Geminicoccus roseus DSM 18922: one gene and its partner. The protein of the gene in region 1 interacts with the protein of each later gene in a pairwise test. Links are inferred from orthologs where the notes say so. Each region holds a gene or a part of one and is shown in the gene's direction. Other genes may lie near its edges. The genes, in order: GEMRO_RS0116500 and nuoG.

Evidence for each region.
Region 2: the proteins of GEMRO_RS0116500 (region 1) and nuoG interact in binary tests that used the Escherichia coli proteins (3 or more experiments, as listed by UniProt). The link is inferred for Geminicoccus roseus DSM 18922 from one-to-one orthologs.

Annotation. Positions count from the first base shown.
Region 1 is NZ_KE386572.1:3,276,906-3,293,563, reverse strand. The notes cover bases 6,570-9,503. They hold GEMRO_RS0116500 (formate dehydrogenase subunit gamma), read left to right. Parts: upstream 6,570-7,772; coding sequence 7,773-8,234; downstream 8,235-9,503. Other genes in these bases: GEMRO_RS0116495 (formate dehydrogenase beta subunit), read left to right, coding at 8,231-9,503; GEMRO_RS30105 (LysR family transcriptional regulator), read left to right, coding at 6,735-7,634. Outside these bases: uxaC (glucuronate isomerase), read left to right, coding at 1-182; GEMRO_RS0116535 (TRAP transporter substrate-binding protein), read left to right, coding at 206-1,180; GEMRO_RS0116530 (TRAP transporter small permease), read left to right, coding at 1,254-1,796; GEMRO_RS0116525 (TRAP transporter large permease), read left to right, coding at 1,784-3,064; GEMRO_RS0116520 (cupin domain-containing protein), read left to right, coding at 3,124-3,456; GEMRO_RS30115 (PAS domain-containing sensor histidine kinase), read left to right, coding at 3,677-5,497; GEMRO_RS30110 (adenylate/guanylate cyclase domain-containing protein), read right to left, coding at 5,522-6,565; more of GEMRO_RS0116495, read left to right, coding at 9,504-9,790; fdhF (formate dehydrogenase subunit alpha), read left to right, coding at 9,802-12,639; formate dehydrogenase accessory sulfurtransferase FdhD, read left to right, coding at 12,651-13,478; GEMRO_RS0116480 (formate dehydrogenase subunit delta), read left to right, coding at 13,478-13,708; GEMRO_RS0116475 (cytochrome b), read right to left, coding at 13,737-14,312; GEMRO_RS0116470 (ThuA domain-containing protein), read left to right, coding at 14,546-15,199; GEMRO_RS0116465 (protein-methionine-sulfoxide reductase heme-binding subunit MsrQ), read left to right, coding at 15,243-16,130; GEMRO_RS0116460 (hypothetical protein), read left to right, coding at 16,644-16,658. UniProt on the Escherichia coli protein: NDH-1 shuttles electrons from NADH, via FMN and iron-sulfur (Fe-S) centers, to quinones in the respiratory chain. The immediate electron acceptor for the enzyme in this species is believed to be ubiquinone.
Region 2 is NZ_KE386572.1:3,876,656-3,888,962, forward strand. The notes cover bases 9,253-12,171. They hold nuoG (NADH-quinone oxidoreductase subunit NuoG), read left to right. Parts: upstream 9,253-9,642; coding sequence 9,643-11,700; downstream 11,701-12,171. Other genes in these bases: nuoF (NADH-quinone oxidoreductase subunit NuoF), read left to right, coding at 9,253-9,620; nuoH (NADH-quinone oxidoreductase subunit NuoH), read left to right, coding at 11,693-12,171. In the rest of the region: ATP-dependent Clp protease ATP-binding subunit ClpX, read left to right, coding at 1-639; lon (endopeptidase La), read left to right, coding at 783-3,182; GEMRO_RS0119295 (class I SAM-dependent methyltransferase), read right to left, coding at 3,275-4,321; GEMRO_RS0119310 (NADH-quinone oxidoreductase subunit A), read left to right, coding at 4,912-5,277; GEMRO_RS0119315 (NuoB/complex I 20 kDa subunit family protein), read left to right, coding at 5,268-5,828; GEMRO_RS0119320 (NADH-quinone oxidoreductase subunit C), read left to right, coding at 5,841-6,461; GEMRO_RS0119325 (NADH-quinone oxidoreductase subunit D), read left to right, coding at 6,506-7,669; NADH-quinone oxidoreductase subunit NuoE, read left to right, coding at 7,666-8,337; more of nuoF, read left to right, coding at 8,337-9,252; more of nuoH, read left to right, coding at 12,172-12,307. UniProt on the Escherichia coli protein: NDH-1 shuttles electrons from NADH, via FMN and iron-sulfur (Fe-S) centers, to quinones in the respiratory chain. The immediate electron acceptor for the enzyme in this species is believed to be ubiquinone.

The DNA of each region.
Region 1 (16,658 bases):
TCGGCTTCAACGACGACACCCGCGCCTTTCCCTCGATCCCGGCCCGTCACGACGTGGCGCGCCGGGTCGACTGCGCGTTCCTGGCGAACCTGGTCCTCACCGGCCGGCTCGACGAGGACGAAGCCCACGAGCTCGCGCATGACCTGGCCTACGGCCTCGCCAAGAAGGCCTACCGCCTCTGATCCATCCTTCAGGGAGAAGCTTCATGATCCGCAGACTGTTTTTGGGCGCCACCGCCGCCCTGGCACTCATGACCGGCACTGGCCAGGCCCAGGAGATGATCCTGCGCTCGGCCGACATCCATCCCGACGGCTACCCGACCGTCGAGGCGGTCAAGTACATGGGCGAGCTGCTCCAGCAAAAGACCGACGGTCGGATCTCGGTCGAGGTGTTCCATTCCCGCCAGCTCGGCGAGGAGAAGGACACGATCGAGCAGACCCGGTTCGGCGTGATCGACATGAACCGCGTCAACCTGGCCCCGTTCAACAACCTGGTCCCGGCGACGGTGGTCCCCGCCCTGCCCTTCATCTTCCGCTCCACCGAGCACATGCACCAGGTGATGGACGGCGAGATCGGCGACGAGATCCGCGCCGCGTTCGAGCCGCACGACCTGGTGGCGCTGGCCTACTACGACAGCGGCGCCCGCTCGTTCTACACGGTGGGCAAGCCGATCCGCGGCATCGAGGACATGCAGGGCCAGAAGATCCGCGTCCAGCAGTCCGACATGTGGCTGTCGATGATGCAGGCGCTGAACGCCAACCCGACGCCCATGTCGTTCGGCGAGGTTTATTCCGCGCTGCAGACCGGCGTGATCGACGGGGCGGAGAACAACTGGCCGTCCCTCGAATCCTCCAAGCACTACGAGGTCGCGAAGTTCTACACGCTGACCGAGCACTCCATGTCGCCGGAAGTCCTGGTGATGGCTAAGGCGACCTGGGACAAGCTCAGCCCCGAGGACCAGCAGGCGGTCCAGGAGGCCGCCCAGGAATCGGTCGGCAAGATGCGCGATCTCTGGGCCGAGCGCGAGAAGGCGTCGGAGGAGATCGTGCGCCAGGCCGGCGTCGAGGTGATCGAGGTCGACAAGCAGCCCTTCGTCGACGCGATGGGTCCGGTCTACGAGGAGTTCGCCAACACGCCCGAGCTCAAGGACCTGGTGGAGCGCATCCAGGCGGTCGAGTAGTCGCCCGGCCCGCCGCCCGGTCGGGCGGCGGGCCACTTCGATCCCACCGACATCCGCCAAGGGTCACGCCCACGTGCGCTCCGCCCTGCATCGCCTAGCCGGCCTGCTCCATCTCCTGTCGACCGCGGCCTTGTGGATCGCCGGCATCGGCCTGGTCGCCATGACCGCCGCCACCGCCTGGCAGGTGTTCGGCCGCTATGTCCTCAACAGCTCGCCCAGCTGGACCGAGCAGGTCTCGCTCCTGCTGATGGGCTGGTTCATCTTCCTGGGTGCCGCCGCCGGCGTGCGCGAGGATACCCATCTGGGCTTCGACGTGCTGGTCGGCGCGGTGCCGGCGCCGGTCGCCGGCGTCATGCGCCTGGCCAGCGACCTCGCGGTGATCGTGTTCGGCGCGGGCATGACCTACTTCGGCACCCAGCTCGCCGCCGGCACCTGGAGCGCCACCATCCCGGTGCTGCGCCTGCCCGGCACCGTCGAATACGTGTCGATCGTGGCGGGCGGCCTGCTGATCGCCCTGTTCGGGCTGGAAAAGCTGGTCCGCCGCCTGGCCGGCATGGCGCCGGTCCATCCCAGCGTCCACGACGCGCGCCCCGAGGAGGCGGCATGGAACTCCTGATCCTGTTCGGGACGTTCGTCGTCCTGCTGCTGATCGGCACGCCGGTCGCGTTCTGCCTAGGGGTCGCCTCGTTCGCGACCGTGTTCTACATCGGCATGCCGCCGCTCATCGTGTTCCAGCGCCTGACCTCGGGCGTGTCCAGCTTCGCGCTGATGGCGATCCCGTTCTTCATTTATGCGGGCGACCTGATGGTGCGCGGCGGGATCGCCGACCGGCTGGTGCGCCTGGCCGGCTCGATCGTGGGCCACCTGCGCGGGGGCCTGGGCCAGGTCAACATCGCCGCCTCGACCCTGTTCGGCGGGATCTCCGGCTCGGCGGTGGCCGACGCCTCGGCGATCGGGGGGCTGATGATCCCGCAGATGAAAGAGCGCGGCTACGACGTCGACTACGCGGTCAACATCACCGTCACCAGCGCGGTGATCGCCCTTCTGATCCCGCCGTCCCACAACATGATCATCTACTCGATCTCGGCGGGCGGCACGATCTCGATCGCCGACCTGTTCACCGCCGGGATCGTGCCCGGCCTGATGCTGGCCGCGGCGCTGATGATCGCTGCCTGGTTCGTGGCGAAGAAGCGCGGCTACCCCACCGAGCCTTTCCCCGGGCTCACGATGATTTTGCGTCTGGCGGTCACGGCGATCCCGGGCATCCTGCTGATCGCGATCATCTTCGGCGGGGTGCGCTCGGGCGTGTTCACCGCCTCGGAAAGCTCCTGCATCGCGATCGTCTACGCCCTGTTCGTCACCGTGCTGGTCTATCGCTCGATGTCCTGGGCGGATTTCACGGCGGCGACGCTGGGTGCGGTGCGCACCACCGCCATGGTCCTGCTGGTGATCGGCGCTGCCGCCGCGTTCGGCTGGCTGCTGGCCTACCTGCGCGTCCCGGCCGGCATGATCGCGTTCATGAAGACGATCTCGGAGAACCCGATCGTCATCCTGCTGCTGCTGAACCTGATCCTCCTGTTCCTCGGCACCTTCATGGACATGTCGCCGCTGATCGTGATCACCACCCCGATCTTTTTGCCGGTGGTGACCGCCTACGGCATGGACCCGGTCCATTTCGGCGCCGTCCTGGTGCTCAATCTCGGCATCGGCCTTTGCACCCCGCCGGTGGGCTCGGTCCTGTTCGTGGGCTGCGCGGTCGCCAAGATCCCGATCTGGCAGGCGGTGCGCACGATCTGGCCGTTCTACTTCGCCTCGGTCCTGGTGCTCCTGCTGGTGACCTACATCCCCGCTTTGTCCCTGTGGCTGCCGAGCCTGTTCCATTGACAGCGGCAGCCGGCCGGGCCTCCTGCCCGAACCTTCCCATCGCCCGAGGACCTTCGCCCATGCCCCTGTTCGCCACCACCGCCGATGCCCCCTGGCGCGACGTCGCTCCCGGCGTCCGCCGCCAGATCCTGAGCCACGACCCGGCGATGATGACGGTGCGTGTCGCCTTCGAGAAAGGTGCGGTCGGCGCCATGCACCAGCACCCGCATACCCAGGTCAGCGTGGTCGAGCGGGGCGTGTTCGACGTCACCATCGCGGGCGAGACCAAGCGCCTGCAGGAAGGCGACATCTACCACGTGCCTTCCGACGCGGTGCATGGCTGCGTGGCGGTGGAGGCCGGCGCGCTCCTGGACGTGTTCACGCCGCGCCGCGACGAGTTCCTGGACGACTGACGCCGTTCCTAAGGCCCGTCCCGCCGATGGGCGGGCCTCCCCCTCTCCCCGACAGGCACGTCCGAGCGCCAACCTCCCGCCACCGCCACCGCCACCGCCCAAGGGTGCGCGGGCGATGCGACACAGGCTGTGACATCAGACTCATTTAGACATTTTCTGGATGGCTTGTCAGGATCGAAGTCGCTACGTCCTGTTCGCGGGGGTCGCGGACGAGAACGGCATGGACCAGATCGACGATCGTGAAGCTGTTCAGATCGACACGATTATTTCCGGACATATCCAAGACCCGGTGATCGTCGTCACCGCGAATTACAAGATAATATTCTGGAACGCTGGGGCGGCCCGCGCGTTCGGTTACGAGGCGGCCGAGGCGGTCGGCCAGGATCTTGGAGTCCTGCTCCAGATCTCCCGCGAGGAACGTCGGCGGGTCCTGAACATCATCGAGTCCGGGGGCGGCACCTACGACGCGATCCGGCGGCGCAAGGACGGGCGCCTCATCCATGTCGACGTCACCGCCACCCCGCTCCCGAGCGAGGGGCCTTCGGGCCGGCAGGTCGCCATCGTGGTGAAGGACGTAACCGGGATCAAGGTGCAGCGCGACGCCCGGCTGCTCGGGAACCGGTTCCACGGCCTGCTCGACGCGATCCCGGACGCGGTGGTGGTGGTCAACGCCACCGGCCACATCGTCCACACCAACCGGCACATGGTCCGCCTGTTCGGCTATGCCCAGGACGAACTGCTGGGCCGCCGGATCGACCTGCTGCTGCCGCACTTCCACGATCTGGTCGGCGCGGCGCCGGCGGCCGGCGAGGCCCTGGACGGCCAGGAGCAGCAGGGCCGGCGCGCGGACGGATCCGGGTTTCCGGTCCAGGTCAGCCTGGGCAGCCTGGACCTCGACCAGGAGCAGCTCACCGTCGGCTCGATCCGCGACATCACCGCCCAGAAGAAGGCGGAGCAGAAGTTCCGGATGCTGCTGGAGGCGGCCCCCGACGCCATGGTGATCGTCGACCAGGAGGGCCGGATCGTCCTGGTGAACTCGCAGGCCGAGATCCTGTTCGGCTTCGACCGCAGCGAGCTCCTGGGCGAGACCATCGAGGTCCTCCTGCCCGAGCGCTTCCGGGCGGCGCACCCCAAGCTCCGCCAGGGCTTCTTCGCCCAGTCCCGGGTCCGCCCGCTCGGCACCGGCGTCCTGAACCTGTTCGGCCAGCGGCGGGACGGCTCCGAGTTCCCGATCGAGATCAGCCTCAACCCCCTGCAGACCGGCGACGAGCTGCTGGTCTCCAGCGCCATCCGCGACGTCACCGAGCGGCACCGGCTGGACCGGCTGAAGAACGAGTTCATCTCCACCGTCAGCCACGAGCTGCGCACGCCGCTCACCTCGATCTGCGGCTCGCTCGGCCTGGTGATGGGCGGGGCCACCGGCACTCCTCCGGAGCCGATGAAAGCCTTCCTCCAGCTTGCCCACAAGAACAGCGAGCTGCTGGCGAGCCTCATCAACGACATCCTGGACATCGAGAAGATCGACATGGGGCGCATGGAGCTGAGCCTGGGGCGCTTCGACGCCCGCTCCATGGTCGAGCGGGCGATCGAAAGCATCCAGGGGGTCGCCCTGCAGCACCAGGTTGCTGTCCGCTTCCTGCACCCTCCCGACCTGCCGCTGCCGGTCAACGGTGACGCCGGCCTGCTCGCGCGGGTGATGGCCAGCCTCCTGTCGAATGCCGCGAAGTTCTCCCCTCGCGGCGCCACGGTCGACATCACCCTGGAGGTGGTGGAGAGGTTTGTGCGGGTCGGCGTCCGGGACCAGGGAACCGGGGTGCCGCTGGCGTTCCGCCCCCGGATCTTCCAGCGCTTCGCCCAGGCCGATGCCACCGACATCCGCCGCCTGGGTGGCGCGGGCCTCGGCCTCTCCATCGCCAAGGCCCTGGTGGAGAAGCATGGCGGGACCATCGGCTACGAGGACGTGGCCGACGGCGGCACCCGGTTCTGGTTCACCCTGCCCTTGGCCGAGGCCCAGGTGGACGAGGACATCCGGGCGGCCTGACCGCTCCGACCCGGCTCCCGCCGGTCAGCGTTCGTCCAGCAGCTCGAACACCGTCTCGGTCCGGGCGCGCCCAGGCAGCTCGATGGTGCCGTGCGGCCGGAAGGCGAACCGGTCGGCCGCCTGCGCGTGGGTGGCTTCCGAGACCAGGATCCGCGTGCCCAGCCGCTTGTTGGCGGCCTCCAGCCGGGCGGCCAGGTTCACTGCGTCGCCGATCACCGTGTAGGTGCGCGCCTGCTGCGGCCCCAGGCTGCCGGCGATCACCTCGCCGGTGGCGATCCCGCAGCGGATCTCGATCGCCTCGGCCTCGGCCAGGACCTTGAACTCCCGGCGGATGCGTTCGCGCAGGTCCGGCAGCTTGGCGCGCTGCGCCAGGGCCGCCCGGCAGGCCAGCACCGCCGGATCGCCGGCCGGCGCGAACACCGGCGACCAGAACGCCATGATCCCGTCGCCGATATACTTGTCGGTGACCCCCTGGTTGGCCCCGATCGGCGCCGACATCTCCTCCAGGTAGGCGTTCAGGAAAGCGACGATGTCGGACGGCGCCAGCCGCTCGGCCAGGCGGGTGAAGCCCTGCAGGTCCAAGAACGCGATGGTGGCGGTCTGCCGGCTGCCCTCGTCGATCTGGTCGGCCTGGTCGATCAGCCGCTCGACGATGCGCGGGTCGATATAGGAGCCGAACAGGCGCTTGAGCTTGCGCCGCTTGCGCTCGCCGGAGATGTCGGCCAGCAGCACGATGACCCCGCCCGGATCCTCGGCCTCGCCGCGCAAGAGCGTGGTGCGCACCATCAGGTCGCGGATCCCGGCCGGCAGGCTCAGCACCACTTCCCGCTCATGGGTCACCGCCGGCTCGTAGAGGGCCTGCAGCAGCACCTCGTTCAGCGGCTCGAACGCCTCGTCGAGCAGGAACACCTCGGCATAGGTCTGCCCGGTCACCTCGGCGGGCACCAGGTCGAGCAGGCGGGCAGCGGCCGGGTTGAGGGTGATCAGCCGGCCTTCCAGGTCCAGGGTCAGGACGCCGTCCTGCAGGTCGGCGAGGATCCGCTCGTGGATCTGCAGTTCGGCGGCCAAGCTTCGTCTCCGTTTGATCGGGATGGCCCGGGATCATGCGCAGGCGCGGCCGCCAAGTCACGATCTCCCGGCCGCCGCCTTGCCCCGATCCGCCGGACGCCGCATCCTGGCAGCCGGGCGGGCCGCCCAAGGCATCACCCGGTGCCTCGGCTCGCCGGACCGGTTGTCGATGCAGATCCGCCATCTGGCCTATTTCGCAGCGCTCGGCCGCGAGCTCCATTTCGGCCGGGCCGCGGCGGCCTGCAACATCACCCAGTCGACCCTGTCCGCCGCGATCCGCCAGCTGGAGGAGGAGGTCGGCGCACCGTTGGTGGAGCGCGACCGCCGCTTTCGCGACTTTACGCCCGAGGGCCGGGTGCTGCTGGACTGGGCGCGCCGGATGCTCTCCGAACGCGACGCCCTGGACCAGGACCTGAGCGCGCTGCGCCGCGGCCTGACCGGCCATCTGCGCATCGGCGCCATCCCGATGGCGCTGCCGATCGTGGGCTTGGTCACCACGCCCTTGCTGGAAGCCTATCCGGGCGTGCGCCTGACCGTCACCTCGCGCACCTCGGTGGAGATCCAGCGCGGCCTGGACGAGTTCCGCTTCGAGGCGGGCCTCACCTACCTGGACAACGAGCCCCTGCACGGGATGCGCGCCATCCCGCTCTACCGCGAGCGCTACCTGCTGGTGACGCCGGCGGACGGGCCCTTCGCGGGCCGCAGCGAGGTGCGCTGGGCGGAGACCGCGGCGGTGCCGTTGTGCCTGCTCACCCCGGACATGCAGAACCGGCGGATCCTGAACGGCATCTTCACCGAGCTCGGCCTTCGGCCCGAGCCGCGCCTGGAAACCAACTCGGTGATGGCGCTTTATTCGCAGATGCGCACCGGGGCCTGGTCCAGCGTCCTGCCGCACAGCTTCCTGTGGGTATCCGGCACGCCCGCCGGGATGATCGCCCTGCCTCTGGTCGAGCCTTCGCCCAGCCATGAGATCGGCCTGGTGTTCCGCGACCAGACCCCGGTGCCCCCGCTGGTGGCCGCTCTCGAAAAAGCGACATCCGCGTTGCGCCTTCAGGACGTGATCGAGTAGCTGCACAACCATGATCGACATTCTCGATCAGGCCATCGAATTATCCCGTTTGATCATTGGCATGCGCAGGTAGATAGAATCAGTCGACATCGTTGACCGCTTTGGGAGGCGGCCGGGTTGACCACGCAGCGTCGGTATCTGGATTTCGACGCGGACCTCGTCCGCACCATCGCCCTGGAGCTGAAGCCGCTGGAGGGACCGCTCCTGCCGATCCTCCACGCGCTGGTCGACCGGTTCGGCTTTGTCGACGAGCGGGCGATCCCGGTGATCGCCGACGTCCTGAACCTGTCCCGCGCCGACGTGCATGGCGTGGCCAGCTTCTACCACGACTTCCGCCACCACCCGGCCGGCCAGCACGTCATCAAGGTCTGCCGGGCGGAAGCCTGCCAGTCGATGGGCTCGGACGGGATCCTGGAATCCATGGAAACGGCGCTCGGCATCCGCCTGGGCCAGACCACCCCGGACGGCCGGGTGACGCTGGAGCCGGTCTATTGCCTGGGCCTGTGCGCCACCGCACCCGCGGCCCTGGTGGACGGCGAGGTGCATGGCCGGCTCGACCCGCCAGGCGCTGCGGCGCTGGCAAGGGAGGCACGGGCATGACCGCGATCCGCGTCTTCGTTCCGCAGGATGCCGCCGCCCTGGCGGTGGGCGCCGGGCGGGTGGTTTCGGCGATCCGCGCCGAGGCGCTGGCGCGCGGCTGCGAGATCGAGATCGTGCGCAACGGCAGCCGGGGCATGTTCTGGCTGGAGCCGCTGGTCGAGGTCGAGCTGCCGCAGGGCCGGGTCGGCTACGGCCCGGTCGCCGCCTCCGACGTGCCCGGCCTGTTCGACGCCGGCTTCCTTCAGGGCGGCAGCCACCCGCTCGCTAAAGGCATCGTCGCCGACCTTCCCTGGCTGACCTGCCAGCAGCGCCTGACCTTTGCCCGCTGCGGCATCACCGCCCCGCTGTCCCTGGACGATTACCGCGCCCATGGCGGCCTGGTCGGGCTCACTGCCGCCCTGCAGATGGACCCCGCCGCCATCGTCGAGGAGGTGACGAAGTCCGGCCTGCGCGGCCGTGGTGGTGCTGGCTTTCCGACCGGGATCAAGTGGCGCACGGCGGCCGCGGCACCAGCCGAGCAGCGCTACATCGTCTGCAACGCCGACGAGGGCGACAGCGGCACGTTTGCCGACCGGATGATCATGGAGGGCGACCCGTACCTCCTGATCGAGGGCATGGCGATCGCCGGCCTCGCGGTGAACGCCACCAAGGGCTTCGTCTACATCCGCTCCGAATACCCGCACGCCTTCAAGACCTTTTCTGAGGCGATCCGGATCGCCGAGGAAGCCGGGATCCTGGGCGGCGACGTGCTGGGTAGCGGCCGTGCCTTCCACCTGGAAGCGCGCCTTGGTGCCGGCGCCTATATCTGCGGCGAGGAAACCTCGCTCCTGGAGAGCCTGGAGGGCAAGCGCGGCACGGTGCGCAAGAAGCCGCCGCTCCCGGCAATCGAGGGCCTGTTCGGCAAGCCCACCATCATCAACAACCTCCTTTCCCTGGCCGCCGTGCCGACCATCCTGGCGATGGGTTCGGCCTTCTACCAGGAGTTCGGGATCGGCCGCTCGCGCGGCACCATGCCGATCCAGCTGGCCGGCAACGTCGCGCATGGCGGCCTGATCGAGCGCGCCTTCGGCCTGACGCTCGGCGACATCGTCGAGGGCCTGGGCGGCGGCACCCGCACCGGCCGGCCGATCCGCGCCGTGCAGGTCGGCGGCCCGCTTGGCGCCTACTGGCCGACCCATCTGTTCGACACGCCTTTCGAGTACGAGGCGTTCGCCGCCAAGGGCGGGATGATCGGCCATGGCGGGATCGTGGTGTTCGACGACAGCGTCGACCTGGCGAAGCAGGCGCGCTTCGCCATGGAGTTCTGCGCCATCGAGTCCTGCGGCAAGTGCACGCCCTGCCGGGTGGGCTCGACCCGCGGGGTCGAGGTGCTGGACCGGATCATCGCCGGGGAGGACGTGGTCAACCAGATCACCCTGCTCCAGGACCTGACCGAGCTGATGCGGGACGGCTCGCTTTGCGCCCTGGGCGGCCTCACGCCCATGCCGGTGCTGAGCGCGCTCACCCACTTCCCCGAAGACTTCGACCGCGCGCCCCTGGCGCAGGCCGCCGAGTAAGGACCGACATCATGAGCCTCATCAAGGAACAGGATCTCGGCACCCCGGCAGCGACCGGCGAGCTGGTCAGCCTGGAGATCGACGGCAAGGAAGTCCTGGTGCCGATGGGCACCACGGTGATGCGCGCGGCCGCCATCGCTGGGGTGTCGGTGCCCAAGCTGTGCGCCACCGACACGCTGGAATCGTTCGGCTCCTGCCGCTTGTGCCTGGTCGAGATCGAGGGCCGCAAGGGCACGCCCGCCTCCTGCACGACCCTGGTCGAGCCCGGCATGAAGGTGGCGACCCAGAACGACCGGCTGGCCAAGCTGCGCCGCGGCGTGATGGAGCTCTACATCTCCGACCATCCGCTGGACTGCCTGACTTGTGCCGCCAACGGCGACTGCGAGCTGCAGGACATGGCGGGTGCGGTCGGCCTGCGCGAGGTCCGCTACGGCTATGACGGGGCCAACCATCTCGGCGCCGCCAAGGACCAGAGCAACCCCTACTTCACCTTCGACCCCTCCAAGTGCATCGTCTGCTCGCGCTGCGTGCGCGCCTGCGAGGAGGTCCAGGGCACCTTCGCGCTGACCATCCAGGGCCGCGGCTTCGGTTCCACCGTGGCCGCCAGCGCCAACGAGGCGTTCTTGGACAGCGAGTGCGTGTCCTGCGGCGCCTGCGTCGACGCCTGCCCAACTGCGACGCTGATGGAGAAGAGCGTCATCGAGCACGGCCTGCCCGACCGCAGCGTGGTCACCACCTGCGCCTATTGCGGGGTCGGCTGCTCGTTCAAGGCGGAGATGCAGGGCAACCGCGTGGTGCGGATGACGCCGCATAAAGACGGCAAGGCCAACCATGGCCATTCCTGCGTCAAGGGCCGGTTCGCCTGGGGCTACACCACCCATCGCGACCGGATCACCAAGCCGATGATCCGCGCCTCGATCCACGAGCCCTGGCAGGAGGTCTCTTGGGAAACCGCGATCAACCACGCGGCGTCCGAGTTCAAGCGCATCCAGGCCAAGCACGGCCGCAACGCGGTGGGCGGCATCACCTCGTCACGCTGCACCAACGAGGAGACCTTCCTCGTCCAGAAGCTGATCCGCGCCGCGTTCGGCAACAACAACGTCGACACCTGCGCCCGGGTCTGCCACTCGCCGACCGGCTATGGCCTGAAGACCGCGTTCGGCACCTCGGCCGGCACCCAGGACTTCGATTCGGTCCTCCAGAGCGACGTGATCCTGGTGATCGGCGCCAACCCGACCGACGGCCACCCGGTGTTCGCCTCGCGCATGAAGAAGCGCCTGCGCGAGGGCGCCAGGCTGATCGTGATCGACCCGCGCCGGATCGACCTGGTGCGGATGCCGCATGTCGAGGCGGAGCACCACCTGCAGCTGCGCCCGGGCACCAACGTCGCGATCATCAACGCGATCGCGCATGTGATCGCCACCGAGGGCATGATCGACGAGGCGTTCGTCGCCGAGCGCTGCGACCCGGTCGATTTCGCGGTCTGGCGGGAATTCATCGAGCGCCCGGAGAACAGCCCGGAAGCCACCGAGGCGATGACCGGGGTGCCGGCGCAGACCGTGCGCGCCGCCGCCCGCCTCTACGCCATGGGCGGCAACGGGGCGATCTATTACGGGCTGGGCGTCACCGAGCACAGCCAGGGCTCGACCATGGTAATGGGCATGGCCAACCTTGCCATGGCGACCGGCAATCTCGGCCGGCCTGGCGTCGGCGTGAACCCGCTGCGCGGCCAGAACAACGTGCAGGGTGCCTGCGACATGGGCTCGTTCCCGCACGAACTGTCCGGCTACCGCCACATCTCCGACGCCACGACCCGGCAGATGTTCGACACGGCGTGGGGGGTGACCCTGGACGACGAGCCGGGCCTGCGCATTCCCAACATGCTGGATGCCGCGGTGGAGGGCTCGTTCAAGGGCATCTACATCCAGGGCGAGGACATCGCGCAGAGCGACCCGAACACCCAGCACGTCACCGCGGCGCTGGCCGCCATGGAATGCGTGGTCATCCAGGACATCTTCCTGAACGAGACCGCCAACTACGCCCATGTGTTCCTGCCGGGCTCCTCCTTCCTGGAGAAGGACGGCACCTTCACCAATGCCGAGCGGCGGATCTCCAGGGTGCGCAAGGCGATCCCGCCGGTCGCCGGCAAGGCCGACTGGGAAGTGACGGTCGCCCTCTCCGAGGCGCTGGGCTACCCGATGCCCTACCAGCATCCTTCCGAGATCATGGCCGAGATCGCGGCGCTGACCCCGGGCTTTGCCGGCGTCACCTACGAGAAGCTCGACGCGATGGGCTCGGTGCAGTGGCCCTGCAACGACGCGGCGCCGGAAGGCACGCCGACCATGCACGTGAACGGCTTCGCCCGGGGCAAGGGCAAGTTCGTGGTCACCGCCTACGTGCCCACCGACGAGCGCACCGGCCCGCGCTTCCCGCTCCTGCTCACCACCGGCCGGATCCTCAGCCAGTACAATGTCGGCGCGCAGACCCGGCGCACCGCCAACGTCGCCTGGCACGACCAGGACGTGCTGGAGATCCACCCGCACGACGCCGAGCAGCGCGGCATCGTGGACGGCGACCAGGTGCTGCTGGCCAGCCGCGCCGGCGACACCGCGCTCACCGCGAAGATCTCCGAGCGGATGCAGCCGGGCGTGGTCTACACCACCTTCCACCACCCGCTCTCCGGCGCCAACGTGGTGACCACCGACAATTCCGACTGGGCGACCAACTGTCCGGAATACAAGGTGACCGCGGTGGAGGTGCGCCTGACCAACCACCCGTCGCGCTGGCAGGAGGACTACGAGGAGTTCCGCGAGAGCACCCGCAAGATCGCGGCGGTGGCCGCCGAGTGAGCGAACCGGTCCTGGAGCCGACCGCCCGCCGGCGCCGGCGCGGCCACCCGGTCGCGCCCTCGCGGGCGGTGCGCCGCTACCAGGACGGCCGGTTCGTCGAGCGGATCGAGACCATCGCCGGCGAGTGCGCCACCGCCCTGGTCTATAACGGCGATTCCTTCGCCGTGATGATGACCACCCCGGAGCATCTGGAGGATTTCGCGGTCGGCTTCACGCTCGCCGAGGGGATCGTCGCGGATGCCCAGGAGATCTCCGCGATCACGGTCGAGGACGTGGTGCTGGGCGTCGAGATCCGGCTGACCATCCCGGCACGGCGGATGGACGCGCTGCTGGACAGGCGACGCAACGTCACCGCCGGCACGTCGTGCGGCATGTGCGGCATCCTCAGCATCGAGCGCGCCCTGCGCGCCCTGCCGGCGCTGCCGCCCTCCCCCTCCATTCCGGGGTCGGTCGTCCAACAGGCCCTGGCCGCCCTGCCCGAGCACCAGGCGGTCAACCACCAGACCGGCGCCGCCCATGCCGCGGCCTTTGCCGACCGCGACGGCCGGGTCGTGCTGCTGCGCGAGGATGTCGGCCGGCACAACGCCCTGGACAAGCTGACCGGGGCGATGGCCAGGGCGGGTTTGCTGGCCGCCGACGGCTTCCTGCTGCTCACCAGCCGCTGCAGCACCGAGATGGTGCAGAAGGCGGCGCTGGCGGGTTTCCCGGTGGTGGTGGCGATCTCCGCACCCACCACCCTGGCGGTGGAACTGGCCGACGCCGCCGGCCTGACCCTGATCGGCTTCGCCAGGCCGTCCGGATTCAACGTCTACACCCACGAGCAGCGGATCACCCTGTGATGGACCAGAACCGTCTGGTGAAGATGGCCAACCAGATCGCCACCTTCTTCGCCACCCAGCCGGGCGATCAGGCCGCCCGCGCCACCGCGGACCATATCCGCTCGTTCTGGGACCCGCGGATGCGCCAGGCGATCGCCGCCCATGTCGAGGCCGGCGGCGAAGGCCTGGACCCGGTGGCCCTGGCGGCGGTGCGGCTCCTGGCCGGCGAAGCCCCGACCCGGGCCGCCTGACCCGCGGGGGTCGCCCCCGCCTTGCCCGTTACGGCCACATCCGCTGGAACACCCCGTCCTTGCGCACCACCAGATGGTAGAGCGCGCCCAGGACGTGCAGCGCCACCAGGGCGTAGACGACCCACTGTGCACTGAGGTGCACCCACTGCGCGGTCTTGGCCAGGTCCGGGTTCTTCGCGATCACGCCGGTCAGGTCGACCAGCCCGAAGAACGGCACCGGATAGCCGCCGGCCGCGGTGAACACGAACCCGCTGATCGGCATCACCAGCAGCATCACGTAGAGCAGCAGGTGGTTGAGCCGCGCCAGTCCCGCCTGGGCGCTGGGCGTGTCCGGCGGCAAAGGCGGCCAGGGATGGCCGATCCGCCAGAGCAGCCGCAGCAGCACCACCAGCAGCACGGCGATGCCCACGGACTTGTGGGTATAGTAGAGGACGTCCTGGGTCGTGCCGCGCTCCAGGTCGGTCATCACCAGCCCGGCAACGATCTGGACCAGCACCAGCAGCACGGTCAGCCAATGCAGGACGATGCTGACGATGTCGTAGCGGCGGATCTTTTCCCGCGCCAGCGCCGCCTGGCGCCGTGCCTCCAAAGCATTCGCTGCCACCTGTTCCTCCGCCTATTGGCCCTGCCCTTCCAGGAACATGTGCCAGGGCGGTGCCGCAGGCAATCGCCCCCTCGGCGACGGCGCCAGCCCTCGACCGCGCCGGCCGCCAGCCCGCCCGGGATGAACTCGATGTCAGCGGGGGCATGACCCCGAGCCCCCAGGCATCCATGCTGTCGCCGTTGGAGACGCCGGAGGCCTTCGATCGGCGGGCCCGGCTGAACAGGAGAGGCAGGATGGCGAGCAACAGGAAGCGGGCGCTGGTGGTCTGGGGCGGCTGGGCCGGGCACGAGCCGGACAAGGGTGCGGAGATCGTGGGCGCGATGCTGCAGGAGGAAGGGTTCGAGGTGTCGATCGAGGACACCACCCGTGCCTTCGCCGACCCCGGCCTCCACGATCTCGACCTGATCGTGCCGATCTGCAGCATGTCGACCATCGAGAAGGAGGAACTCGACAATTTGTGCCGGGCGATCGCCGGCGGCGTGGGTCTTGGCGGCTACCATGGCGGGATGGCCGACGCGTTCCGCCAGGCCCCCGCCTACCAGTTCATGTGCGGCGGCCAGTGGGTCGCCCATCCGGGCAACATCATCGACTACCGCGTCAACGTCACCCGACCCGACGACCCGGTCATGGCCGGCATCGAGGACTTCGACTACCACTCCGAGCAGTACTACCTGCATGTCGACCCGGCGGTGGAAGTCCTCGCCACCACCAGGTTCACCGGCGAGCACGCCTCCTGGATCGACGGGGTGGTCATGCCGGTGGTCTGGAAGCACCGCTACGACCGGGGCCGGGTGTTCTACTCCTCGCTCGGGCACGCCGCCTCGGAGTTTGCCGTCCCGCAGATGCAGACCATCCTCCGCCGCGGCCTGGTCTGGGCGGCGCGCTGACGGATGTTGAAACCGGATGGCCCGATCGGGCGTAATGGAGCGCATGGCCGAGCGATCCTTCTCCCAAAAGCTGCCCTGGCTCGACCGGGCCGGGCGGTTCTCCCCCCTCAAGGCTACCTGCCTGGCACTGGTGGCCCTGCCCGCCCTCTGGGTGATCTGGCTGTGGGCCACCACGGGCCTGCAGCCGCGCCCGCTGGAGGAAGCGATCCACCAGACCGGCAGCTGGGCGATCCGCCTCCTGCTGGCCTCCTTGTGCATCTCGCCGCTGCGCCGCCTCCTGAACTGGCCCAGGCTGATGCTGGTGCGGCGGATGGTGGGCGTGGCGGCGCTGGCCTACGCGCTGGCGCACCTGGCGCTCTACGTGGTCGACCAGCAGTTCGACCTGGTGAAGGTCGCCTCCGAGATCGTGCTGCGCTTCTACCTGACCATCGGCTTCGTGGCGCTGCTGGGCCTGGCGGCGCTGGGCGTCACCTCCACCGACGCCATGGTCCGCCGGATGGGCCGCCGGTGGCAGACGCTGCACCGCTCGGTCTACGTGCTGGCGGTGCTGGGCCTGGTGCATTTCTTCATTCAGTCCAAGGTCGACGTCACCGAGCCGGTGCTGCTGACCGGGTTCTTCCTGTTTCTGATGGGCTACCGCCTGATGGTGCGCCGCTGGCAGCCGGCGCCCTGGCGGCTGGCGAGCCTGGCGGTTGCGTCGGCGCTGCTCTGCGCCGGGATCGAGGCGCTTTGGTACGGGCTCTACCGCGGCGCTCCGATGGGCGCGGTGCTCGGTGCCAATCTCGAGTTCGCCTACAGCATCCGCCCGGCCTGGTGGGTGCTGGCGGCCGGCCTCGCCGCCGCGGCGCTGGCCGCGGCAGGCTCGTGGCAGGCCAGCCGCGCCGCCCCCGGCCGGCCAGCTGGGCCACGCCTCTCCGCCCGCGGCTCCTGATCCCGAGGCGGCGGCCACCGATCCGCGGTGTGGGCCGTTTCCGCGGCCCCCGGATGATGAAACAGCGGCCGAAGCCGTCTTCGCCGCAATGGCGCAAGGCGCGCAGGCCGATCGCCAGGGCGCAATCCGGGAAGGGCCGGCCAAAAACGTCTCAGCAACACCGCCCAACCGGACATGGCCCCTCCGAGACGACGGGCCACCACCATCCGGCACGGCATCTTTAGAGACGAACCAGCCACATACATTGCCTCATCACAAACCATCTTGATCGACATCTGATTTCGATCGACATCTCGAATAAATAGACACCGATACTATAATATTGCTGAAATGGCACTTGGTGTGCTATTCTGTTCGCCGGCCCTCGTGATCTTGATTGCGGGCGAGACAGGCTGTCCCCGGGATGGCCCGGCCTCCTCCGTCGCGAGGGCCGGCATCATTGTCCGCCGTTGAAGCAGCGAGCTCATCCTGCCGCCTCGGCAGGATCGGCATCGCCTGGCCGGAGCCATGCCTATGGTGAGAACTGTG
Region 2 (12,307 bases), 600 kb from region 1 along the record:
GCCTTGCTCAAGATCATCGAGGGCACGGTTGCGAGCGTGCCGCCGCAGGGCGGGCGCAAGCACCCGCAGCAGGAATTCCTGCAGGTCGACACCACCAACATCCTGTTCATCTGCGGCGGTGCCTTCGCCGGGCTGGACAAGATCATCTCGTCCCGCGGCAAGCCCCGCTCCATGGGCTTCGGTGCCGAGGTGAGGGGTCCGGACGATCGCCAGACCGGTGATCTCCTGCTCGAGGCGGAGCCGGACGACCTGCTGAAGTTCGGGTTGATCCCGGAGTTCATCGGCCGCCTCCCGGTGATCGCCACGCTCCATGACCTGGACGAGGCGGCTCTGGTTCAGATCCTGAAGGAGCCGAAGAACGCGCTGGTCAAGCAGTACCAGAAGCTCTTCGACATGGAGGGGGTGAAGCTGTCCTTCCAGGACGACTCCCTGAAGGCGATCGCCAACCGTGCCATCCAGCGCAAGACGGGTGCCCGCGGCCTGCGCTCGATCATGGAGCAGATCCTGCTCGACACCATGTTCGACCTTCCGTCGATGAGCGGGGTGAGCGAGGTGGTGATCAATCGGGAGGTCGCGGACGGGCGTTCCAAGCCGCTGACAGTGCATACCGAACAGCGCCAGGATGCTGCCGCATCGTGATTTTCTCGTCGGGTTTGGATCGATTTTGACGTCACGGCCACGTTCGCGTGGCCGTTTGACGTTCTTGAAACCTCTCTCTGCTATAGCCAAGTCTCTGGTCGTGATCGCATGGGGCGACGCGTTCGCCCCCGAGACGAGGTACCATGAGCGAGCAAGCGCTAGGCAATCTTTATCCCGTCCTGCCGTTGCGCGACATCGTCGTCTTCCCGCACATGATCGTGCCGCTCTTCGTTGGGCGCGAAAAGTCGATCAAGGCGCTCGAAGAGGTGATGAAGGACGACAAGCAGATCCTGCTCGTCGCTCAGAAGAACGCCAGTCAGGACGACCCCGGCAAGAACGACATCTACCGGGTCGGCACCGTCAGCTCCGTGCTGCAGCTCCTCAAGCTGCCGGACGGGACCGTGAAGGTGCTGGTCGAGGGTGTCGCGCGCGCGGAGGTCACCGGTTTCGAGGACAACCCGAACTTCTTCATGGTTCGCGCCGATGCCATCGATGACGATGCGTCCGAACCGCGCGAGCTGGAAGCCGTCGCGCGCGCCGTCGTGGGACAGTTCGAGCAGTACGTGAAGCTGAACAAGAAGGTCCCGCCCGAGGTCATGGTCTCTCTGAGCCAGACCGAGGATCCGGCCAAGCTTGCCGACACGATCGCTGCGCATCTCGCGCTGAAGATTTCGGACAAGCAGGAGCTGCTGGAGACCCGGTCGCTCGCCGAGCGGCTGGAGAAGCTTTACGGGTTCATGGAGGGGGAGATCTCGGTTCTCCAGGTGGAGAAGCGGATCCGCTCGCGCGTGAAGCGTCAGATGGAGAAGACGCAGCGCGAGTACTACCTCAACGAGCAGATGAAGGCGATCCAGAAGGAGCTGGGCGAGCTGGAGGACGGCCGCGACGAGGCGTCCGAGCTCGAGGATCGCATCAAGAAGACCAAGCTCTCCAAGGAAGCCCGCGACAAGGCGCTCACCGAGCTGAAGAAGCTGCGGACCATGAGCCCGATGTCGGCCGAGGCGACCGTGGTGCGGAACTACCTGGACTGGATGCTGTCCATCCCGTGGAAGAAGCGCTCCAAGGTCAACAAGGACCTCCGGCGCGCCCAGGAGATCCTCGACGCCGATCACTACGGCCTGGAGAAGGTCAAGGACCGGATCGTCGAGTATCTCGCGGTCCAGCATCGGGTCGACAAGATCCGCGGCCCCATCCTGTGCCTGGTCGGCCCTCCCGGCGTCGGCAAGACCTCGCTTGGCAAGTCGCTGGCCAAGGCCACCGGCCGCAACTTCGTGCGCTTCTCGCTGGGCGGGGTGCGTGACGAGGCGGAGATCCGCGGCCACCGGCGCACCTATATCGGCTCGATGCCCGGCAAGCTCATCCAGAGCATGAAGAAGGCGAAGACCAGCAACCCGCTGTTCATGCTGGATGAGATCGACAAGATGGGCGCGGACTTCCGCGGCGATCCGTCGGCGGCGCTGCTCGAGGTCCTGGACCCGGAGCAGAACGTCAACTTCAACGACCACTATCTTGAGGTCGACTACGACCTGTCCGACGTGATGTTCGTGTGCACGGCCAACACGCTGCGGATGCCGCAGCCGCTGCTGGACCGCATGGAGATCATCCGGATCCCCGGCTACACCGAGGACGAGAAGCTCGAGATCGCGAAGCGCCACCTCATCACCAAGCAGGCCGAGCAGAACGGGCTGAAGCCGGGCGAGTGGCAGCTGGAGGACGACGCCGTCATCGCGCTGGTGCGCTACTACACCCGCGAGGCCGGCGTCCGCAGCCTTGAGCGCGAGATCGCGAACCTGGCGCGCAAGTCCGCCAAGGAGATCGTCCTGGAGGGCGTCGCCTCGGTGCGGATCTCGGCCGAGAACATCGAGAAGTACGCGGGTGTGCGCAAGTTCCGCTATGGCGAGGCGGAGCTGGAGGATCAGATCGGCGCCACCACCGGGCTCGCCTGGACCGAGGTGGGCGGCGAACTGCTGACGATCGAGGCGGTCACCGTGCCCGGCAAGGGCAAGATGACCATCACCGGCAAGCTCGGCGACGTCATGCAGGAATCGATCCAGGCGGCTCGCTCCTACGTGCGCCATCGTTCTCCCGCGCTGGGGATCCAGCCCGACCTGTTCGAGAAGATCGACATCCACATCCACGTCCCGGAAGGCGCCACCCCCAAGGATGGCCCGTCGGCCGGCATCGCGATGGTGACCTCGATCGTCTCGGTGCTGACCCGGATCCCGGTCCACGCCGCCGTGGCGATGACCGGCGAGGTGACCCTGCGCGGCCGGGTCCTGCCGATCGGCGGCCTGAAGGAGAAGCTTCTGGCAGCCCTGCGCGGCGGCCTGAAGACGGTGCTGATCCCCAAGGACAACGAGAAGGACCTGGCGGACATCCCGGAGAACGTGAAGAAGCAGCTGGAGATCGTTCCGGTGGCGACGGTGGACGAGGTGCTGGCAAGGGCGCTCGTCCGCCTGCCCGACCCGCTGCCGGACGTCCCGTCGCCGGAAGCGATCGCGGCCGTTGCCGAGAAGTCCGGCACCGGCGCCCGTCCGAACTGACGGTCGACACCGAAGGAAAGGGCAGGGGCCCGTGGAGCAATCCACGGGCCCCTGCTCGTTTCCGACACGGACAGCCTGCGGCCAGCCGTGCCTTACCAGGTGTCGGCCAGGGCCAGGCGCACGGGCGTGCGCGGTCCCTCGGGCTGCCGGCGCACCGTCTGGTAGAGGTCGACGGTGCCGGCCTCGCCACGCGGCAGGTCCGCCTGCACGGGAGTGTAGGGCACCTCGTCGCTGCCGGCGGCAGCGGTGACGCGCCAGTCGATCAGCTCGGCGAAGTCGAGTTGCTGCGGCAGGTTGATCCAATTGTCGCCGGGTGCGGCAGGCGGCGCCGCTACGGCCCGGCAGGCGACGCAGACCCGGCAGATCGGCGGTTCCTTGGCCGTGCGGGCGGTCTGATTGAGGTGGAAGACCTCCAGGGGCGCCAGCCTTGCGAAGCGGAGCAGGTAGTCGAGGTTGGCCAGGGACGGGAGCCAGAAATTGTCTCCCTCGTAGAAGCGTGCTCCGCCGTTGAAGTAGGCCGCGTTCTCCACCGAGATGGTGGCCCCGGTCTCGATGATCAGGATGCCGCCGTCCCGTACCATGCTCCGGGCGAGCAGGAGCCCGCCGAGCGGGTCGAACATGTGGTAGAGCACCCCGGAGAACACGACGACGTCCAAGGGGCTGCTGCCCACGTGGCGGTCCCGGAACGCGCGCAGCGACATGCCGGAATGGTACTCGAAGGCAACCCCGAGCCGGTCCTGCAGGAAGGCCATCTTCTGTCCGAAGTCGAGCCGGTCGTAGCTCACCACCCGCCCGGCCCCGCGCCTTGCCAGGAGCAGCGGCACGAGCCCGTCCATCGAGCCGATGTCGAGGCAGGACCGCCCCTCGACCGCCGTCGCCGCCAGCGCCTTGCGCGTCATCGCCGTCGGCGCATAGTTCATGCCGGCAGTCCAGGCTCCCGGCGCATGCTCGATCGAATAGTACCAGCGACGTTCCAGCAGCGGGACGTCGCCGGCGCGCGGGTCCTCCACGAGGTATTTCCGCGCGAGGTCATCCCGGTTCTCGGGATTGGGAGGAAGATCCGGCCTGCTGGGCAGCACGACCGGTCGGGGCTGCGCCAGCCCGGCCCGCACGAGTAGGCGTCGCAGCCGATTGATCATTCCGTCGCTCCAGGCGGGCATGTTCTCGACGCCGGTGCCGGGCGCCCGTGCTCCGCGGCTCCTGGCACCCCCGTCGTCGCGCGAACAGCCTGCCGGGCGGGGAAGGGTCCCTCGGTCAGCCCCGAGGGGGGCGAGAGATGGTGCGGGCGGAGGGTTTCGAACCCCCGACATCGACGGTGTAAGCGTCGCGCTCTACCACTGAGCTACACCCGCATGCCTGCACGCTCTAAGGGCGGCGGTGCCGAAGTTCAAGCCGCGGATCGCTGCGCGACGGCAGCGTGATGAAAACATGAGAAATCTGCCGTCTATGCGTTGACACCTTCGGCGCTGGGCCTTAATCACCCGGCCACGGCACGGGGATGTAGCTCAGTTGGTTAGAGTGCCGGCCTGTCACGCCGGAGGTCGCGGGTTCAAGTCCCGTCATCCTCGCCATCCCGTACCCCTTCCAAGCAACGCCCGCTCGAACCGCCGCACTGCAGAACAGTGCGTCAGGTCGGCGCGCGCTTGCGTGCTTGGCGGATCGACAAGCCGCTACTATGTTCCGCCCGCGCTGCGGTGCGAAGAGCCGTGGCGAAGGACGAGTGGAGCGCATGCAAGGCTATCTGGCGGAATACTTTCCGATCCTGATCTTCATCGCGATCGCCGTGGGTCTTTCCCTGGTGATGATTGCCGCCTCGATGCTCACCGCGCGCCAGCGGCCGGACAGCGAGAAGCTGTCCGCCTACGAGTGCGGGTTCGAGCCCTTCGAGGATGCGCGCGGCCGGTTCGACGTGCGCTTCTACCTGGTCGCCATCCTGTTCATCATCTTCGATCTCGAGGTCGCCTTCCTGTTCCCCTGGGCGATCACCCTGGGTGAGACTGGCGCCTTCGGCTTCTGGTCGATGATGGTGTTCCTGGCCGTCCTGACCATCGGCTTCGTGTACGAATGGAAGAAAGGGGCATTGGAATGGGACTGAACACGGTGACCAACGCGCCTGCGAGCACCGTGCCCGCCACGCACTCGGGGGCTGCTTCCGCCGACCTGTTCGCCCGGGTCGACACAGCGCTGAAGGACGAAGGCTTCATCGTCACCAAGCTCGGCGACCTGGTGAACTGGGCGCGCTCCGGCTCGATGTGGCCGATGACCTTCGGTCTCGCCTGCTGCGCCGTCGAGATGATGCATGCCGCTGCCGCGCGCTACGACCTGGACCGCTTCGGCATGGTGTTCCGGCCGAGCCCGCGCCAGTCCGACGTGATGATCGTCGCCGGCACGCTGTGCAATAAGATGGCCCCCGCCCTGCGCAAGGTCTACGATCAGATGGCGGAGCCGCGCTACGTCATCTCCATGGGCAGCTGCGCGAACGGCGGCGGCTATTATCATTATTCTTATTCGGTGGTCCGCGGCTGCGACCGGATCGTACCGGTAGATATCTACGTTCCGGGCTGCCCGCCCACGGCCGAGGCACTGCTCTATGGTCTCCTGCAACTGCAGCGCAAGATCCGGCGCCGCGGCACCATCGATCGCTGAGCGGTGGTGTCCGTGACCGAAGAAACCACCGCTCCCGCCCATCCCCTCGACCAGCTCAAGGGACATTGCGCCTCGCTGCTCGGCGACCGCCTCCAGGACGCCCGCATCTCCTATGATGAGCTGACGCTGGAGGTCAGCACCGGGCGGATCGTCGACACGCTGACGATCCTGCGCGACGAGCCCGGCTGCCTGTTCAAGGTGCTGGTCGATGTCACCGCCGTGGACCGGCCGGACCGCGAGAAGCGCTTCACGGTGGTCTACCACCTGCTCTCGATGAAGCATAACCAGCGGATCCGCGTGGTGCTGGAGACCGACGAGTTCACCCCGGTGCCCTCGGTCGTCTCGGTGTTCTCCACCGCGAACTGGTTCGAGCGGGAGGCCTGGGACATGTACGGGATCCTGTTCGCCGACCATCCCGACCTGCGCCGGATCCTGACCGACTACGGCTTCGACGGGCATCCGTTGCGCAAGGATTTCCCGCTGACGGGCTATGTGGAACTGCGCTACGACCCGGAGCAGCAACGCGTGGTCTACGAGCCGGTGACGCTGCGCCAGGACTTCCGCAACTTCGACTTCCTCAGTCCCTGGGAGGGCAGTGGCTCGCTCCCCGGCGACGAGAAAGCAACGCACTGACCTGTCGCCGAACGGAGTGACCTGGGCCGATGCCCGAGATCCAGATGCGCAACTTCACCATGAACTTCGGCCCGCAGCATCCTGCGGCCCATGGTGTGTTGCGGCTCGTCCTCGAGATGGACGGCGAGGTCGTCGAACGCGCCGACCCGCATATCGGCCTGCTGCACCGCGGCACCGAGAAGCTGATCGAGTACCGGCCCTACCTGCAGAACATCCCGTATTTCGACCGGCTCGATTACTGCGCGATGATGATGCAGGAGCACTCCTACGTGCTCGCGGTCGAGAAGCTGCTCGAGGTCGAGGTGCCGATCCGGGCACAGTACATCCGTGTGCTGTTCTCGGAACTCACCCGGATCATGAACCATTTGCTCAACGTCACCACGATGGCCCTCGACGTCGGGGCGATGACCCCGCTGCTGTGGGGCTTCGAGGAACGCGAGAAGCTGATGGGCTTCTACGAAGAGGTTTCGGGCGCCCGGATGCACGCGAACTACTTCCGCTTCGGCGGGGTCAATCGCGACATGCCGGCGGGCCTCGCCGAACGGATCGCCGAGTGGTGCGAGACGTTCGTCAAGGTCATCGACGACATGGACAACCTCCTCACCGAGAACCGGATCTTCAAGCAGCGCACCGTCGACATCGGCATCTTCACGGTCGAGCAGTGCCTGGACTACGGCTTCTCCGGGCCGATGATCCGCGCGGTCGGGCTGCCCTGGGACCTGCGCAAGGCGCAGCCCTACGAGGTCTACGACCGGATGGACTTCGACATCCCGGTCGGCAAGAACGGCGACTGCTACGACCGCTATCTCGTGCGCATGGCCGAGATCCGCGAGTCGCTGAAGATCATGAAGCAGTGCCTGCGCGAGATGCCGGAGGGTCCCGTCCGGTCGCCGGACACCAAGGTCACCCCGCCGCGCCGGGGCGAGATGAAGCGCTCGATGGAGGCGCTCATCCATCACTTCAAGCTCTACACCGAGGGCGTGCACGTGCCGAGCGGCGAGGTCTACGCCGCGGTCGAGAGCGCCAAGGGCGAGTTCGGGGTCTACCTGGTCGGCGACGGCACCAACCGTCCCTACAAGTGCAAGATCCGCTCGCCGGGCTACGTGCATCTCCAGGCCCTGGACGCCATGAGCAAGGGCCACATGCTGGCCGACGTGGTGGCGATCATCGCGTCGATGGACATCGTGTTCGGGGAGATCGACCGATGAGCGGCCCGTCGCTCGTGACCCGGCCCTACGGCGCCATGGCGCCGGAGATCGACAGCTTCGCCTTCTCCGAGGCGAACCAGGCGGTCGTGAAGGACATCCTGGCCAAGTATCCGGAGGCCCGCCGCCAGAGCGCCACCCTGCCGCTGCTGATGCTGGCGCAGGAGCAGCATGGCGGATGGCTGCCCAAGGCGGCGATGGACCACGTGGCCGACCTGCTGGGCGTCGCCCGGATCCGGATCTACGAAGTCGCCACCTTCTACGACATGTACAACACCACCCCGGTCGGGCCGGTGCAGGTACGTGTCTGCACGACCACGCCGTGCTGGCTGTGCGGCTCGGACGACATCGTCCGCGCGGCGAAGGACGAGCTGCAGTGCGACATCGGCGAGAGTTCGCCGGACGGCCGCTTCTTCCTGCGCGAGTTCGAGTGCCTGGGCGCCTGCGCGAACGCGCCGGTGCTCTGGGTCGACGAGGACTTCTACGAGGACCTCGACTACGACAAGACCCGCGCGCTCCTGGCCGCGATGAAGCGCGGCGAGGCGCCCACGCCCGGGCCGCAGAACGGTCGGCAGGCGTCCATGCCGATCGGCGGCAAGACGACCCTGTTCGAGACGGCCAAGCCCGCTCCGGCGGAGGGACGCGCGGCGAGTGAAGAGGCAGGCAGCTGATGCTTCGTGACCAGGACCGCATCTTCACCAATCTCTATGGCGAGCACTCGCCGTGGATCGACGGTGCCCGGGCGCGAGGCGACTGGAGCAACACCAAGGACCTGATCCTGCTCGGCCGCGAGGCCATCGTCGACCAGCTCAAGAAGTCCGGGCTGCGCGGCCGCGGCGGCGCCGGTTTCCCGACCGGCATGAAATGGTCGTTCATGCCCAAGCAGTCGGACGGGCCGGTCTACCTGGTCGTCAACGCCGACGAATCGGAGCCCGGTACCTGCAAGGATCGCGAGATCCTGCGCCACGACCCGCACAAGCTGGTCGAGGGTTGCGTGGTCGCCGCCGCCGGCATGGGCTGCACGGCCGGCTACATCTTCGTGCGCGGCGAATTCGTGCGTGAGGCGCAGGCGCTGGAGCGGGCGGTCGCCGAGGCCTACGAGGCCGGCTATCTGGGCAAGGATTGCTGCGGGTCGGGCATGTCGTTCGACCTCTATGTCCACCGCGGGGCGGGCGCCTATATCTGCGGCGAGGAGACCGGCCTGCTGGAGGCGCTGGAAGGCCGGAAGGGCCAGCCGCGCCTGAAGCCGCCGTTCCCGGCCATGGTTGGCCTGTATGGCCGGCCGACCACGATCAACAATGTCGAGACGATCGCGGTCACGCCGACCATCCTGCGGCGCGGCGGGGAGTGGTTCGCGTCGCTCGGCCGGCCGAACAACACCGGCACCAAGATCTTCTGCATCTCCGGCCACGTGAACCGTCCCTGCACGGTCGAGGAGGAGATGGGCATCCCGCTGAAGGACCTGCTGGAGAAGCATGCCGGCGGCGTCCGCGGCGGCTGGAACAACCTGCTGGCGGTGATCCCGGGCGGGTCCTCGGTCCCGCTGCTGCCCAAGGACACCTGCGATTCGATCCTGATGGACTTCGATTCGCTCCGCGCGGTCACCTCCGGCCTGGGTACCGCCGGCGTGATCGTGATGGACAAGTCGACCGATGTGGTGAAAGCCATCGCGCGGCTTTCGAAGTTCTACATGCATGAATCTTGCGGGCAGTGCACGCCGTGCCGGGAAGGTACGGGCTGGCTGTGGCGGATGATGGAGCGGATGGTGAAGGGCGAGTGCCGCCTGGAGGACATCGACCTGCTCCAGGACGTGACCAAGGAAATCGAGGGCCACACCATCTGCGCCCTGGGCGATGCCGCGGCGTGGCCGGTGCAGGGGCTGATCCGGCATTTCCGGCCGGAACTGGAACGACGCATCCGCGAGCAGGGCGAAGCCCGCCGACTCGCGGCTTGAAGACGGGGATCGGAACGCGCGTATGCCGAAGCTGACCGTCGACGGTGTAGAAGTAGAGGTGCCGGCCGGTTCGACCGTCCTGCAGGCCTGCGAGGCAGCCGGCCGTGAGATTCCTGTCTTCTGCTATCACCCGCGGCTGAACATCGCCGGCAATTGCCGGATGTGCCTGGTCGAGATGGAGAAGTCGCCCAAGCCGATCGCGTCCTGCGCGATGCCGGCGGCCGACAACATGGTGATCAGGACCGACACGCCGACCGTGCACAAGGCGCGGCGCGGGGTGCTGGAACTCCTGCTCATCAACCACCCGCTCGACTGCCCGATCTGCGACCAGGGCGGCGAGTGCGACCTGCAGGACATCACGCTGTTCTACGGCCCGGACCATTCGCGGTTCGCCGAGAACAAGCGCCCGGTTCCGGACAAGAACCTGGGGCCGCTGGTCTCCACGCACATGACGCGCTGCATCCACTGCACGCGCTGCATCCGCTTCTTGGACGAGGTGGCGGGCGTGGAGGAACTCGGCGCGGTGAGCCGCGGCGAGCACATGGAGATCACCAACTGGGTCGAGGCCTCGCTCACCTCCGAGCTGCAGGGCAACATCGTCGACCTGTGCCCGGTGGGCGCGCTGAACTCCAAGCCGTACGAGTACCGGGCCCGCACCTGGGAACTGAAGAAGACCGAATCGATCGACGTCTCCGACGCGGTCGGCTGCAACATCCGCATCGACGTCCGCGGCAACGAGGTGATGCGGATCGTTCCCCGGCTGCACGAGGAGATCAACGAGGAATGGCTCTCGGACAAGGGGCGGTTCCTCTATGACGGCCTGAAGAAGCGCCGCCTCGACCGGCCGATGGTTCGGCAGGAGGGCCGGCTTCAGCCGACCGACTGGCGCTCGGCGCTGAACGCGGTGGCGTCCAAGGTCGGCTCGGTGGCTCCGGAGAAGATCGGGTTCGTGGTGGGCGACCTGGTCGAGGCCGAGACGATGGTGCTGGTCCGGGAACTGGCCGCGGCGCTGGGCACGCCCCACGTCGACTGCCGCCAGGACGGCAGCAAGCTCGGCTACGGCCCGCGCAGCTCCTGGCTGTTCAACAGCACGATCGCCGGGATCGAGGAGGCCGACGCGATCCTCCTGATCGGCACCGATCCCCGCCATGAGGCGGCGGTGCTGAACGCCCGGATCCGCAAGCGCTGGCGGCAGATCCGCCTGCCGGTGGGCCGGATCGGGGCGACCGGCATCGACCTGACCTATCCGGTCCAGGACCTGGGGGCAGGGGCGCAGACCCTGTCCGACCTGCTGTCGGGCGAGATCGGCTTTGCCGAGCAGCTTCGGGCCGCCAAGAACCCGATGGTGATCGTCGGCAATGCGGTGACGACCCGTCCGGACGGCCTGGCGGTGCTGGACCTGGCACGCCGGGTCGCCGAGGAGTTCGGCGCGATCGGCGAGGGCTGGAACGGCTTCAACGTCCTGCACACGGCGGCCTCGCGGGTTGCTGGCCTCGATCTCGGGCTCGTCCCGGGGCAGGGCGGCCAGGACGTCACCGCGATGATCGCCGGCGGCGTCGAGGTGCTGTTCCTGATCGGCGCTGACGAGCTGGACCTGAGCGGCCTGGGCGACACCTTCGTGGTGTATCAGGGCCATCATGGCGACCGCTCGGCGCCGCGCGCCGACGTGATCCTTCCGGGTGCTGCCTGGACGGAAAAGCACGGCACCTACGTCAACACCGAGGGGCGGCCCCAGCGCGCCAAGCTCGCGACCATGCCGCCCGGCGAGGCGCGCGAGGACTGGAAGATCCTGCGCGCCTTGTCCGACGCGCTCGGCTGCACCGTGCCCCTGGACTCGCTCTCCGCGGTGCGTGCCCGGATGGTCGAGCTGGCGCCGGTGCTGGAAGTGCCGGACGTGATCGTGCCGACCGCCTGGGAGACCTTCGGGCAGGATGGCGAGGTCGACCGGGCGCCGTTCGCCACGCCGGTCGGCGACTACTACCAGACGAACGCGATCGCCCGCGCTTCGGCCGTGATGTCGGAGTGCAGTGAGCTGCGACTGGCGGAACACTCGATGAAGGCGACCGGCACCCATGGGTGATCCCATCCTCGACAGCCTCCTGGCCGTCCTGATCATCGTCGGTCAGATCCTGCTGATCGTGGTGCCGCTGCTGGTGGCCGTGGCGTACCTCACCTATGCCGAGCGCAAGGTCATCGGCGCCATGCAGCTCCGCCAGGGGCCGATGACCACCGGGCCGTTCGGCCTGCTGCAGCCGCTGGCCGACGGGGCGAAGCTGTTCCTCAAGGAAACAGTGATCCCGGCGACCTCGAACAAGGTCGTCTTCATCCTGGCGCCGATGATCACCTTCACCCTGGCCATGATCGGCTGGGCGGTGATCCCGCTGGGCTTCGGCATGGTGATCGCCAACATCAATGTCGGCGTCCTGTACCTGCTCGCGGTCAGCTCGCTGGGCGTGTACGGCATCATCATGGCCGGCTGGGCCTCGAACTCGCGCTACGCCTTCCTGGGCGCACTGCGGAGTTCGGCGCAGATGGTCTCCTACGAGATCTCGATCGGCCTGATCATCGTGAACGTGCTGATCACGGCCGGCTCGCTGAACCTGAGCGAGATCGTGCTGGCGCAGTCGGGCCTGTGGTACTTCATCCCGCACTTCCCGATGTTCATGGTGTTCATCGTCTCGATCCTG